2 regions of the Raoultella sp. genome follow, and region 2 is predicted to be linked to the other one. Evidence: riboswitches for the same ligand, from Rfam matches in the RefSeq annotation. Region 2 holds a riboswitch; the other holds the start of a gene.
The links. Region 2 has a riboswitch for thiamine pyrophosphate ahead of thiC (phosphomethylpyrimidine synthase ThiC). Riboswitches for the same ligand answer to the same signal wherever they lie in the genome.
Positions count from the first base shown of each region.

Region 1: another riboswitch for thiamine pyrophosphate. It lies ahead of ACZAHD_RS13865 (TenA family protein); the one in region 2 lies ahead of thiC (phosphomethylpyrimidine synthase ThiC).

Region 1 is NZ_JBCNNS010000072.1:16,216-23,373, reverse strand. Features, by position in the region: partial or broken gene ACZAHD_RS13885 (RNA polymerase sigma factor) at 1-359, opposite strand, end outside; gene ACZAHD_RS13880 (hypothetical protein) at 365-793, opposite strand; gene ACZAHD_RS13875 (class I SAM-dependent DNA methyltransferase) at 1,059-1,691, opposite strand; gene ACZAHD_RS13870 (GGDEF domain-containing protein) at 1,711-2,952, opposite strand; TPP riboswitch at 3,356-3,457, shown strand; gene ACZAHD_RS13865 (TenA family protein) at 3,523-4,215, shown strand; gene ACZAHD_RS13860 (ABC transporter ATP-binding protein) at 4,212-4,940, shown strand; gene ACZAHD_RS13855 (ABC transporter permease) at 4,937-5,677, shown strand; gene ACZAHD_RS13850 (ABC transporter substrate-binding protein) at 5,687-6,622, shown strand; gene ACZAHD_RS13845 (diaminobutyrate--2-oxoglutarate transaminase) at 6,929-7,158, shown strand, end outside.
Region 2 is NZ_JBCNNS010000079.1:7,372-14,529, reverse strand. Features, by position in the region: gene ACZAHD_RS14640 (DUF1481 domain-containing protein) at 1-219, opposite strand, end outside; gene hupA (nucleoid-associated protein HU-alpha) at 232-504, opposite strand; gene ACZAHD_RS14630 (YjaG family protein) at 691-1,281, opposite strand; gene nfi (deoxyribonuclease V) at 1,324-1,995, opposite strand; gene hemE (uroporphyrinogen decarboxylase) at 2,005-3,069, opposite strand; gene nudC (NAD(+) diphosphatase) at 3,109-3,882, opposite strand; gene rsd (sigma D regulator) at 3,976-4,473, shown strand; TPP riboswitch at 4,528-4,641, shown strand; gene thiC (phosphomethylpyrimidine synthase ThiC) at 4,727-6,622, shown strand; gene thiE (thiamine phosphate synthase) at 6,622-7,158, shown strand, end outside.

The sequences.
Region 1 (7,158 bases), on a different contig from region 2:
AGCGCATCCCATAGCAGGGCTTTCAGATACTCCTCTTCCGGCGTTTGTGGTACGCCAAACAGCGTTTCTGAGAGCTCATCCTCCGGCAGACTGTCATCCGGGTTGACGTAGCCTGATAAGGGCAGCTCGCGCTTCTTACGCGCCCGGTCAGTCATCTCGTTCCGGGCCGCGCGAAACAACCAGGCCGCCACATTCTCCACCGGCTGCTCCACGGTCATCAGCTGATAGGTGACTTCCTGCAGGATATCATCAGCATCGTCGCGCACCGGCGTCCGACCGCGAATAAACGCTTTCAGTCGTGAGCGACAGGCGTTGATTGCCGATAGCAACAGTGACTCTCCGGCGATCCCTGTTTTCATCTGACTCACTCATCTGGCGTCGTGTTGATCGTGTCGTTCTGCGGCGGGGTTTTCTTCGCCTCCCGGCGTTCGCGCCAGCCACAAGGCCCACGCGAGTCGCGAGGATCGCGATGGTGGAAACGCTGAATAAACTCTTCGCGTTGTTCCGGGCTCATCTTCATCCAGCGTTCGTGCATCCGGCGCCGCATGCCAAACATGCCGGGACGAAAGCCCAGACCGCCAAACAGAATACGCGATAGCGCCAGAATACCTAAAGCCTGCCAGAAACCGATGCTCTTGACGCCTAAAATAGCTGGCAGCAGCGCATTCCACAGCGACATCACCAGCAACCCAAGAATTGCGATCAGCACCACGCCAATCATCAGTGGTTTAGCCATTCGATGATGACCGAACCGGCGATCGCGCTCATACCCGTGCATTCCAAAACCTCTCATCAGTGTGACCTCATTAACCTGGTGAATAGTTACCTTGTGCTGAGGTAGACGAATGAGCGGCGGAAATATTGCTAAAAAAATGACGAGCAGGCCAAAAACGGCTAAACACTCATCGCTAAACCGACGTCGTAGCCCCGGGTATTATCGCCGAACATATCGCGGCAGTTTTGCACCCACACTGACGAGCTAACGCGCAGATTGACACATTATCTGTCCCGACCAGCCGTCGTCCGCTTTCTCCGGCGATCGTCGCCAGGCAGACGGTTCAGGCGCTTTTTAGCGCCAGCCAGACCGTTCGTCCGCCACAACGCGGATCGTTGACCATGTGCTTCAGCAGTTCAAAACCGTGAGTCTCCAGCAACCGGCGATACGCTGTCGGCGCCAGACTGGCATGATAGAGGTCATGCCCCTCAAACTGCCCGATAGCCTCCCCATCGTGGGTCCCACTGGTAAACATCAGCGGCGCGTGTGGACGGGCATGGGCCGCAAAGCGGGCAAACATCTCGCGCTGGGCGTTGCGGGTCAGATGGAAAAAACTGTCCCACGCCAGCATCGCGTCAAACTGCTGCCCCAGCGCCAGAGTGCGCATATCCGCCACCACCCACTGCTGATGCGCAAAATCCTGGCGGCAGCGGGCAATCATCGCCGGGGAGGAATCGATGCCAGTCACCCGATATCCCTGCCGTATAAAGTACGCCGCCACAGGCGTTCCGTTACCGCAACCGATATCCAGAATATGTCCGCCAGGGCTCACCCGTTCCAGAAACGCATCCAGCCAGGGTTGTTCAAACAAGCGAGTTGAACGCAGTTCCACCCAGCGTTGGGCATGGCGATCATACAGATCGATGATCTCTTCAGCGCATGGATTGTCCTGAGGGGAATATTCCGAGGATTGCATACGTTCTTGCTCCAGGTTTTTAATGTTTTTCGACCAGATGCAGCTTCACTTGATTTCGCCCTTCTTTCTTCGCGGCATACAGCGCTTTATCGACGCGATTAAACAGCTGATCGATCCCTTCACCTTCTTGATGTATGGCGACGCCAATACTGACCGTCACCGTACCGGTGTGCTCTGGGATACGATAACAGCTGACCGCGTAACGAATCGCTTCCGCCATTGCCAGTGCCGTCTCGATGGACGCCCCCGGGAGAAATAATAAAAACTCCTCTCCGCCCCAGCGATAGATCTTGTCCTGAATTTTGGCGGCGGATTCAAGAATTCGGGAAATAGCCACCAGCGCCTCATCGCCTTTTTGGTGTCCGTAGTTGTCATTGATCGCTTTAAAATTATCGACATCAACCAGCAGCAGGCAAAAACCTTCTGAATGAAATAACGAGGAATCAACATTGCGATAGAACTCACGTCGATTAAGTAATCCGGTTAAAGGATCGTGAGTGGCCGCAAATTCAAGTTCTTCCTTCAGATGCACCTCTTCCGTAATGTCATGAATAATACATAGCATCAACCGGGTATTGTTCAGCACCACTGGCCCGGCATAAGTCTGGACATAGCGGACAGAACCATCAGACAAAATATGGGTAAAATTAAGCGGCTTGTGGCCACCGGGCATGCTTGCCACGCTGTGCATAACGGGAAGCACATCCCTTCCCAGGATATTGATTTGCCAGGTATGGCGAGTGCGCATCTCATCGGCCGTATAGTTATAAAACCGCAGCGCGGCGATATTGGCATCAATAATTCGTCCGTCCTGCGCAGGGTCTATCAACAACATCGGGGCGGAGCTGGTCATAAAAAATCGCGAGAAAAAACGATGACTACGCTGTTTGTAATGATGCGCGGGGAGCGCCTTAAACGAGTTATTTTGCTGCAGGATTTTGACCGCTTCGAAAAGAATTAATGTGTCATATTCTTCTGATTTAATCAGGCTGGTTTTACAATAAACCGGAGACGGCCCCTCCGTCGTTTCAATTGTCCATACTTCGAATACTTCAGCTGTATTTTTGAAGTAGTACAGATAATTCTGTAGGGTGCTCTGCGGACAGCTGGAGAGCGTGCCTTTGCGCATTTCATCCAGCGACCTCTCTCCGCTAAGGATTCTGGAGGCCTGATTACAGTAGACGACAGCCTCTTTAAAAGGATGGACCACCCAGACTGGCGTACTTAATAAATCAAAAATCATTAACTCTTTTAATAACATGCATCCCTCCAGCGAACAGGCACCACGTCTCTGAACGCCCCCTCATCGCCACTCTGGTCCAATGGCGTAAGCTAATGAAATGATGTCGAAAGTTCAGATACGAGATGAAGACGCCGCAAGTATAGTTCGTTTTTGATTATCGAAAGTGTAACGGGAAAGCAAAACGGCGCTGTCGCTGACAGAAGCCGGGCTACGTGGTCGGCGTTCACCGTTGCAGAGTATTTTTCAATATGCTTTTCATTCGGCACAAATCACCCGTTAAAAGGCATCGAAAGCTAATTAAGCAGCAGAATTCTGCCGCTGCTGAGTATTGAGCGGTGATGAAAGGTGACAATGTCACATATCCAGGCGCGAAATCGCCCGCAGCCGGGATTGTAATCAAAAAGTGAATGCCGTATAACATGGCGCAACCGAGGGGTGTCCCGTGAGGGCTGAGATGGCGTAAGCCGAACCCTTTGAACCTGATCTGGGTCATGCCAGCGAAGGGACGGGTCGGCAATGTTGCCAGTTTACCGCCATTACCTGTTCATACTTCCGCACACCCGGATCTCCCCGCTATCAGGAGGTCCTGTGATTCTTCCGATCTTTACCCAGGGTATTTATGGTCGTCTGCGCCAGCAGGCGGGATGCGACTGGCAACAGTACGTTGCCCATCCTTTTCTCCGCCAGCTTGCCGAGGGAACCCTGCCAGAACGTGCCTTCCGACGCTACCTGACTCAGGACTACCTGTTCCTGATCCACTTTGCCCGGTGCTACGCCCTGTTGGTCAGCAAACTGCGCACGCTCCCGGAGATGCGCGCCGCGTCTGCTTCAATGAATGCGATTCTTGGCGAACTACCGTTGCACGTCGGCTATTGCGCGGACTGGGGGCTGGACGAAGCGACAATGGCCAGCGAAAGCGAAGCATTGGAAACGGTGAACTACACCCGCTACGTGCTGGATATCGGTCATTCCGGCGATGCGCTCGATCTGCTGGCTGCGCTGATGCCCTGCGTGGCTGGCTATGCAGAAATCGGCCTCGGATTGCTCCACGACCCGGCCACCCGGCTCACCGACAACCCCTATGCATCCTGGATCCGTAACTACGGTGATGCGGGCTATCTCGACGGCGTCACCACGGCAATCGGTCTGCTGGAGAGCGTCTGGCAGCAGCGTGGCGGCGAATCGCGCGTCGCAGAGCTGAGCGCCATCTTCACCACCGCCACCCGCCTGGAAGCCAACTTCTGGCAGATGGGACTGAATGCCGCGGCGGTCGCCCAGTGAAGATTCCGACAATTGAGGTGCGGGAATTAGGTCTGCGCTTCGGCTCGCGGGTCATTTTTGACAGGCTGTCGTTTGATATTCCCGCTGGAGAGTGGGTTTCGCTGCTGGGCGCCAGCGGCGCCGGAAAAACCAGTCTGCTGCGGATTATCGCCGGGCTGGCCGCCCCTACCCACGGTCAGGTTCAGGCCAGCGACGGGCGACCGTTAGGTCATCGTCTGGCCTGGATGGGGCAAAAAGATCTGCTCTATCCGTGGCTGAGCGTGCGCGACAACGTTGCGCTTGGCGCCCGTCTGCGCGGGGAGCGCGTCGATCGCCAGCGGGTCGCGACATTATTAGAGCAGGTGGGGCTCAGCCACTGCGCCGATGACCGTCCGGCCTCGCTCTCCGGCGGCATGCGTCAGCGGGCGGCGCTGGCGCGCACGCTGTATGAAGATCGGCCGATCGTTTTAATGGATGAGCCTTTTTCCGCGCTGGACACCCTTACCCGCACGCGTATCCAGACGCTGGCGGCAGAACTACTGACTCAGCGCACCGTGGTGCTGATCACCCATGACCCGATGGAAGCCTGCCGGCTCAGCCACCGTCTGCTGGTACTCTCGCCGCCGCCCGGTGGCCTTGATGACTCCCATCACCTGGCGGGAACGCCGCCGCGGGCGCCGGACGATCCGGCGCTGCTGATGGGACAAGCCGAGCTGCTACAACAGCTGATGAGGGCCAACGGATGAGAGGGAAACTCTTTCGCGGCGGTGTGGTGTTCTGCGGCCTGCTGATGTTTTGGTGGCTGCTCAGTCGCAGCGGCATCCCCGCGTTTCTGCTGCCGTCGCCCTCGGCGGTGGCTGCCGCCCTATGGGATAACCGCAACTGGCTGGGCTGGCACACGCTGGTCACCTTGAGCGAAATCCTCAGTGGTCTGGCGCTCGGGGTGCTGCTCGGCGTGGTGTTGGCCCTGAGCATGGTGATGTCGCCGCGCCTACAGCGCTGGCTGATGCCGCTGGTGCTGACCAGCCAGGCGATTCCGGTTTTCGCCCTCGCCCCGCTGCTGGTGCTGTGGTTTGGCTTCGGGATGAGCGCCAAAGTGATGATGGCGGTTCTGGTGATTTTCTTTCCGGTGACGTCAGCATTTTTTGACGGCCTGCGACGGGTTAATCACGACTACCTCGATCTGGCTCGTACGATGGGCGCCTCGTCAGGAGCTCAGCTCCGACATGTTCGCTTAATGGCCGCCCTGCCAGCGCTCGGCTCCGGCCTGCGCATGGCCGCTGCCGTGGCACCGATCGGCGCGATCATCGGTGAATGGGTCGGGTCCGCCGAAGGACTGGGCTATGTGATGCTCAATGCGAATGCGCGCATGCAAACCGATGTTTGCTTTGCGGCGCTGTTTATTTTAGTGCTGCTGACCATTCTGCTATGGCTGGCAGTGGATACTCTATTACACCGGCTGATCAACTGGATGCCGGAATAAGGAATCATCATGCGTAAACCCGTTTTCACCGCAGCCGCATTAACCGCGCTTCTCAGTGGACAGGCGATGGCCAACGAGAAGCTGACCCTGGTGCTGGACTGGTACATTAACCCGGACCATGCGCCGATTATGGTGGCGGAACAAATTGGCGCCTTTAAAGCACAAGGACTGGACGTTAAGATCGTACCGCCGTCGGACCCGGCCCTGCCGCCGCGTCTGGTGGCAGCCGGCCAGGCAGATCTGGCTATCACCTATCAGCCGCAGGTGCACTTTTTCGCTGATGAGGGTCTGCCGCTGGTGCGGGTCGGTACATTGATTAACTCGCCGTTGAACACGGTCATCGCCCTGGATAAAAGCATCAAAACTCCCGCTGACCTGAAAGGGAAAAAAGTCGGCTATTCGGTAAGTGGTATTGAGCAGGCTACGCTGGCGACGATGGCGCAACATGCCCATATCGATCCACAAAGTATCAAGCTGATTAACGTCAATTTCCAGCTGACCAGCGCCCTGCTGGCCGGTCAGGTTGATGCGGTGATTGGTGGCTATCGTAATATTGAAGCGCTGGAGCTCAAGCTGCAGGGTAAAAAACCGCAGGTAATGAACGTCGAAGATTTCGGCGTTCCGGCTTACGACGAATTGGTGATTGTCGCCCGGCGCGATGAAATTCATGCGGCCAAAATCAAAAAATTCCTCGTCGCGCTGCAGGAAGGAGTGGCCTATCTGCGTGCCCATCCGCAGGAAACCTGGCAAGCTTTTGCCGCCGCCCATCCGGAGCTGAATACCGATCTGAACAAGCAGGCCTGGCAACAGACGGCGTCCCTGTTTGCAGGCAATCCGGCGGCACTGGATAAGGCCCGCTACGAAACCTATGAACAGTTTTTATATAACAACAAGTTGGTTAAAAAAATCACACCGTTAACCCATTATGCGGTCGAACTGGATTGAGTCACCATACTGCTGACGGATGAATTTCCGTCAGCTCATTTAGCGAAGCGCTAATAAACCCCAGCGCTTTCCCTCACTAAGAATTACACTTTTAATGGTTTTATAACACTTATAATAAATGATATAAATCAATGCGTTAACATTGTTTTACGCTATGTAAAAATAACGTAAAAATACCTCAATAAATAAAACATTGAATGACGATTTAAAAAGCCATATATTGTGCGCGCTTTATGAATGGCGATTCATTTTGTTAAACCAATTATTCAACCAGTGTTCAACCGTAACGCTGGTTGTGGGAGTGATATGATGACGGATAAAGTCCGTATTGATACTTTAAGTGCAGATTTATTGGACGCTAACAACGAAACCTTTTTGGCCCGTCAGGCTGAATTCGAATCGAACGTCAGGAGTTACCCGCGCAAGCTGCCGCTGGCTATCGCCAAAGCGGAAGGCGTGTGGTTAACCGATGCGGATAACAAACAGTATCTGGATTGCCTCGCCGGTGCTGGTACCCTCGCTCTTGGCCACAACCA
Region 2 (7,158 bases):
GCGCCACGGGCTGAAGGCGGCAAGCAGATGCACTTCGTCGTGGGAGTCCAGGCGCCAGATACGCATCGCGCCCTGGTTTTCCGCATACCCGCTGGCGGTAAAAGGTGGGACAGAAGAGTCATGGCTACAGGCAGAGATCATCACGATACCCGCCAACATCAATACGCGACGCCAGATAGACAAAAGGGGCTTTAAGGCCCCTTCGTTAAAACTGTACACTGCCACGCGGTCTTACTTAACTGCGTCTTTCAGTGCTTTACCAGAAACAAACGCCGGCACGTTAGCAGCGGCAATTTTGATTTCTTTACCGGTCTGCGGGTTGCGGCCAGTACGCTCAGCGCGGTGGTTCACTTTGAAGGTACCGAAACCAACCAGTTGAACAGCATCACCTTCTTTCAGAGACTCGGTAATTGCAGCCAGGGTAGATTCCAGGGCAGCTTTTGCCTGTGCTTTGGACAGGTCAGCTTTGTCCGCAATTACATCAATCAGTTGAGTCTTGTTCATAAGTTATCCTTACAATGTGTTTATCGCTTGCTAAGCACCGAGTGCGACGGAAATGCCTGAAAAGCACTCTCCTGCATACACGCACCGATAGCCACTTTTTTTCGCCCTCCAAATGTAGACCAGACGGGGGGCGGAATGGAAGCCTTCAGACGCTACAATTCAGGCGGTAAATCACGTTTTCTGGTCTCACTGCTGAAAATTTATACCAATATTGCTCTCACCAGCTTCACGAAGGTCTGCACGCAGCCCTTTGATCAGTTCGATATCACGTTCTTCACAGTCGGCCAGCAGGCGGAAAATTTCCCACTGAATATCCCATTCTTGCTCAACCGCCGGGTTCTCTTTGAGCTCTTCGTCGGTCATTTCGCGACCCGCCTGGGTCATTTCCAGCATCGCGACGGTGGTGATCGAACTCTTACTCACCTCAATGGCGTGCTCAAGCGTTTCTCCGCTCAGACGCGAATGAATCAGCTCACTCAGAGCAACACAGGCGTCGATAGCCGGATACACACCGTACAGATCATAGTCGTCGGCAAGCGGAATCGCCTCTTCCAGTTTTTCCAGCTGGCTATCGAAATTCACCTTCGCATCTTTAACGGTCAGGGTTTCCCAAATCAGATCGAGGATACGACGATACAGCTGGCCGTCGGCAAATTCGGTTTGCTGGCAGAACATCGCGTAATTGGGGTACATGCGCTCGCACAAACAGGCCATAAAAGTGACGTGCTGCCAGCTTTCCAGCTTCTCCAGGCGCAGATGAATCGGGTTTTGTAACATGATGAATTCTCGAAGTCAGAAATTAGCCGCAGTGTACCTGAATCAGCGGTGATTTGCTTGCCAACGCACAAATGCCGGACGCCGCGAGGCAACCGCATCAGCCCAGCGCGTAGGCTCCGGCAGGCGGTAGCCCTTGATGCAGCGCTGAACCCATGCCAGCGCACTATCGAGAGCCACCCGGTGACCGGTGCTGACAAACAGCGGGTTGCAGCGCGCTTTGCTGCGCCAGACCCACGCCAACTGCTCGTTTTTGTCCATCAGCGGCGCCAGCCCCCCCGACTCATCGTCCGGCAGCGTAAACTGACCGCACAGACGCTTTTTGGCCACCCCGATGGTCGGGACATCCACCAGCAGGCCAAAATGGCTGGCGACGCCCAGACGACGGGGATGGGAAATCCCGTGGCCATCGACAAAAAGCAGATCCGGTTTTTGTGCAAGCTGCTGCCACGCCGCTAGCAGCGCGGGTGTTTCACGAAAGGAGAGAAAACCGGGGATATACGGCATGGTGGTAGCCACTCGCGCCACCTGATACTCAACCAGTTCCAGAGAGGGATAAGCGAGCAGCACAATAGCCGCCCGCGTCACGTCACCTTCTTGCTCGAAGCCAACGTCCGCACCGCCGATCAGCCGGGGAGGATCGCGATCCAGTCGATCCGCACGAATGACCGACGCGGCCAGCTCTTGCTGCCGCTCGCGTAGCGACGCCAGATCCATATTCGCTCCTTAACGATGGTATTGCGCCGACAACCGGTGCACCGCTTCCACAAATACGCCCGCGTGTTCAGGGTTCACATCCTGATGGATGCCATGGCCCAGGTTGAAGACATGACCCTCTCCCTGACCAAAGCCAGCCAGTATGGTCGCGACTTCCTCTTCAATGCGGCCAGCAGGCGCATAGAGCATCGAGGGATCCATATTGCCCTGCAACGCCACTTTGTGGCCCACGCGACGGCGAGCGTCGGCGATATCGGTGGTCCAGTCGAGACCCAGCGCATCGCAGCCGGTTTCGGCCATTGCTTCGAGCCACTGTCCGCCGCCTTTGGTGAATAAGGTCACCGGGACGCGACGGCCTTCATTTTCACGCAGCAGGCCATCAACGATTTTGTGCATGTAATATAGTGAGAACTGCTGATAATCGCGGCCAGTCAGCACGCCACCCCAGGTATCGAAAATCATCACCGACTGGGCACCCGCTTTGATTTGAGCGTTCAGGTACAGCGTGACGCTTTTGGCCAGCTTTTCGAGCAGCGCATGCAGCGCCTGCGGGTCGGCATACATCATTTTCTTGATCACGGTGAAGGCCTTGCTGCTCCCCCCTTCAACCATATAGGTCGCCAGCGTCCACGGGCTACCGGAGAAGCCAATCAGTGGAACCTCGCCTTTTAGTTCGCGGCGAATCGTCCGCACGGCATTCATCACGTAGCCGAGCTCATCTTCCGGATCGGGCACCGGCAGTTTGTCGACATCGGCCTTGCAGGTAATCGTCGAGGTGAAACGGGGGCCTTCACCAGTTTCGAAATAGAGCCCCAGCCCCATGGCGTCCGGGATGGTCAAAATGTCCGAGAAGAGGATCGCCGCGTCCAGCGCATAGCGGCGCATCGGCTGCAATGTGACTTCGCAGGCCAGCTCGGCGTTTTTACACAGCGACATAAAGTCGCCCGCCTGGGCGCGAGTGGCTTTGTACTCCGGTAAATAGCGGCCCGCCTGGCGCATCATCCACACCGGGGTCACATCAACGGGTTGGCGCAGCAGCGCACGCAGATAACGATCGTTCTTCAGTTCGGTCATTTTGCAGTTCCTTAAGCGTCAGGCCGTTATTGTATCACGTCATTCCTCGTCAGCCCGACACATTGCCACAGTGTCTTCTATCAGACGGCGCGCTACCGTACCCGGCGGCGGCAGCAGCGGTAAATCGTCATAGCGATACCAGCCAGCCTGCAGCAGCTCTTTCTTGTCGATCACAATGTCGCCGCTATCATATTCCGCCATAAATGCGGTCATTAGCGACTGCGGGAACGGCCATGGCTGGGAGGTCACATAGCGCAGATTTTTCACCTTCAGACCGCACTCTTCCATCACCTCACGGGCAACCGCCTCCTCAAGGGTCTCCCCCACTTCGACAAATCCAGCCAGCACCGTATGTACGCCATTACGATGGCGGGTGTGCTGTGCCAGCAAGATCGAGTCGTCCCGGCGAATCGCCACGATCATGCAGGGTGCGATTTGCGGGTAATAACGCTCGCGGCAGTGGTTGCAGAGCATCGCCCATTCGGTTTTGCTGGGATGCATAGGATGCCCGCAGTAACCGCAAAATTGATGCGAGCGGTAAAATTCGGCGAGCTGAACCCCGCGTCCCGCCAGCTGAAACAGTCCCGGATCCTGATCCAATAACTGCCGCAACGATCCCATATCATGCCGACGATCCTGGCGCACCATCCATACCGCGTCGCCTTGCCATTCGCCAATATGCAGCGCGTGCTGGCCGACAAGATTGAAATTTACCGCTTCGCCATGTGGTAATTCCCCATCGGGTAACCATAATTTTTGTTCGTGACTGACGATCCACCAGCCGCGATCTAATTTTTCAATAATACGATCCATATCTATTGCACTACCTTCGTTTTACTGGCACTTTTAACATTATATTTACATTTTGGTGAGCAACGTTATTTTCTTAATCTTGCGGAGTCAACCATGTTAAACCAGCTGGAAAACCTGACGAAACGTGTTGGAGGCAGTAATGAACTGGTCGATCGCTGGCTGCATGTACGTAAGCATTTGCTCGTCGCTTACTACAAGCTGGTTGGCCTGAAACCGGCAAAAGAATCCTTTATGCGGCTTAACGAAAAGGCGCTGGATAACTTTTGCCAAAGCCTGGTGGATTATCTCTCCTCCGGCCATTTTAGTATTTATGAACGTATTCTTGGCGAAATGGAAGGTGATACGCCGCTTTTGGCGGCCACCAGGCTCTATCCGCAGCTGGAAGCCAATACCCAGCAAATTATGGATGACTACGACTCCTGCCTCGAAAACGCCATCGATCACGATAATTATCTTGAGTTCCAGCAGGCTCTGTCCGATATCGGCGAAGCGCTGGAAGCCCGCTTTGCGCTGGAAGATAAGCTGATAGCCCTCGCCATTTCGTGCAACCTGCAAGACAACGTCAGCGACAATATCGCGCCGACGGCTTGAGTTGTGAATCGTTAGCGAGTAATTTACAGACATTCTCCCTCTACGGAGGGAGTTGTTATCTTGTCGGAGTGCCCATTTTCCACACTGGAAAAGGCTGAGACCGTTAATTCGGGATCCGCGGAACCTGATCAGGTTAATACCTGCGAAGGGAACAAGAGTAAACTGCGTTTAGCATCTGCCTCTTCATGGCCGATCGCATCTGTTACTCCATCCGTCGTCTGGCAAGCCATATCCTGTTTAACTGGAATGAGCTATGTCTACAACATCACTTACGCGTCGAGAGCAACGCGAACGCGCCCAGCGCTTTATCGACACCCTGGAAGGCACCGCATTTCCCAATTCGCAGCGCATCTATATCCGCGGTTCGCAGGAAGATATTCGCGTGCCGATGCGCGAAATTCAGCTTAGCCCGACGCTTATCGGCGGCAGCAAAGACCATCCTCAGTATGAAGCAAACGAAGCCATCCCGGTCTACGACACGTCCGGCCCCTATGGCGATCCGCACATCGCGATAAACGTTCAGCAGGGTCTGGCGAAACTGCGTCAACCGTGGATTGATGCGCGTCGCGACTGCGAAACGCTTAGCGATCGCAGCTCAGCCTATACCAGAGAGCGGCTGGCGGATGATAGTCTTAACGCGCTGCGCTTTTCCGGTCTGCTTACGCCCAGGCGCGCCATCGTCGGGAAATGCGTGACGCAGCTGCACTATGCCCGTCAGGGGATTGTCACCCCTGAGATGGAATTCATCGCCATTCGCGAAAATATGGGTCGCGAACGCATTCGTGGCGAAGTGCTGCGCCACCAACATCCGGGCGAAGGTTTTGGCGCTCGCCTGCCGGAGAATATCTCCGCGGAGTTCGTCCGGGATGAAGTCGCCGCCGGCCGCGCGATCATTCCAGCCAATATCAACCATCCTGAGTCGGAACCGATGATTATCGGCCGTAATTTTCTGGTGAAGGTCAACGCCAACATCGGTAACTCGGCGGTTACCTCTTCCATTGAAGAGGAGGTGGAAAAACTGGTGTGGTCGACGCGCTGGGGCGCTGACACGGTCATGGATTTGTCCACCGGGCGTTATATTCACGAAACCCGCGAGTGGATCCTGCGCAATAGCCCGGTCCCTATCGGTACCGTCCCCATCTACCAGGCGCTGGAGAAGGTGAACGGTATCGCCGAAAACCTCACCTGGGAAGCCTTCCGCGACACGCTGCTGGAGCAGGCAGAGCAAGGCGTTGACTATTTCACCATCCATGCCGGCGTCCTGCTGCGCTACGTGCCGATGACCGCCGGACGGCTGACCGGCATCGTCTCCCGCGGCGGGTCGATCATGGCGAAATGGTGCCTTTCCCATCATCAGGAGAATTTCCTGTATCAGCATTTCCGTGAAATCTGCGCAATCTGCGCCGCCTATGATGTCTCGCTCTCCTTAGGCGATGGCCTGCGCCCGGGTTCGATTCAGGATGCCAACGACGAAGCCCAGTTTGCCGAACTGCATACCCTGGGCGAGCTAACCAAAATCGCCTGGGAATATGATGTACAGGTCATGATTGAAGGACCGGGCCACGTCCCCATGCAGATGATCCGCCGCAATATGACCGAAGAGCTGACCCACTGCCACGAAGCACCGTTCTACACTCTTGGGCCATTAACCACCGATATCGCTCCCGGCTATGACCACTTCACCTCCGGTATCGGCGCGGCGATGATCGGCTGGTTCGGCTGCGCGATGCTCTGCTACGTCACACCGAAAGAGCATCTCGGCCTGCCCAATAAAGAGGACGTGAAACAGGGATTGATCACCTACAAAATCGCCGCGCATGCCGCAGACCTCGCCAAAGGGCACCCTGGGGCACAGATCCGCGATAACGCCATGTCCAAAGCGCGGTTTGAATTCCGCTGGGAAGACCAGTTTAACCTCGCGCTCGACCCGTTCACCGCCCGCGCCTATCACGATGAAACGCTGCCGCAGGAGTCCGGCAAAGTCGCCCATTTCTGCTCCATGTGCGGGCCTAAATTCTGTTCAATGAAAATCACCCAGGAAGTCCGCGATTATGCCGCCCGACAGCATATCGAAGCCGGTATGGCCGACAAATCCCAGGACTTCCGCGCTCTTGGCGGTGAGATCTATTTACGTAAGGAGCAAGCCTGATGTATCAACCCGATTTTCCATCCGTCCCTTTCCGCTTAGGACTCTACCCGGTCGTCGATAGCGTAGAGTGGATTGAACGTTTGCTGACTGCGGGCGTTCGTACTATTCAACTGCGCATCAAAGATAAACGCGACAGCGAAGTGGAAGACGATGTGGTCGCCGCCATTGCTCTGGGACGCCAACACGATGCGCGACTGTTTATTAATGATTACTGGCGGTTGGCCATCAAACATCAGGCTTATGGCGTGCATTTAGGCCAGGAAGATCTGGAAACCACAGACCTCAGCGCAATCCGCAACGCCGGCCTGCGTCTTGGTGTCTCGACCCATGACGATATGGAGATCGACGTTGCGCTGGCCGCACGCCCTTCCTACATCGCTCTGGGCCACGTTTTCCCCACGCAAACCAAACAGATGCCTTCCGCTCCTCAGGGGCTGGAACAGCTTGCCCGCCATATCCAGCGCCTGGAGGATTACCCGACGGTGGCGATCGGCGGCATCAGTCTGGCACGGGCGCCGGCGGTACTGGAAACCGGC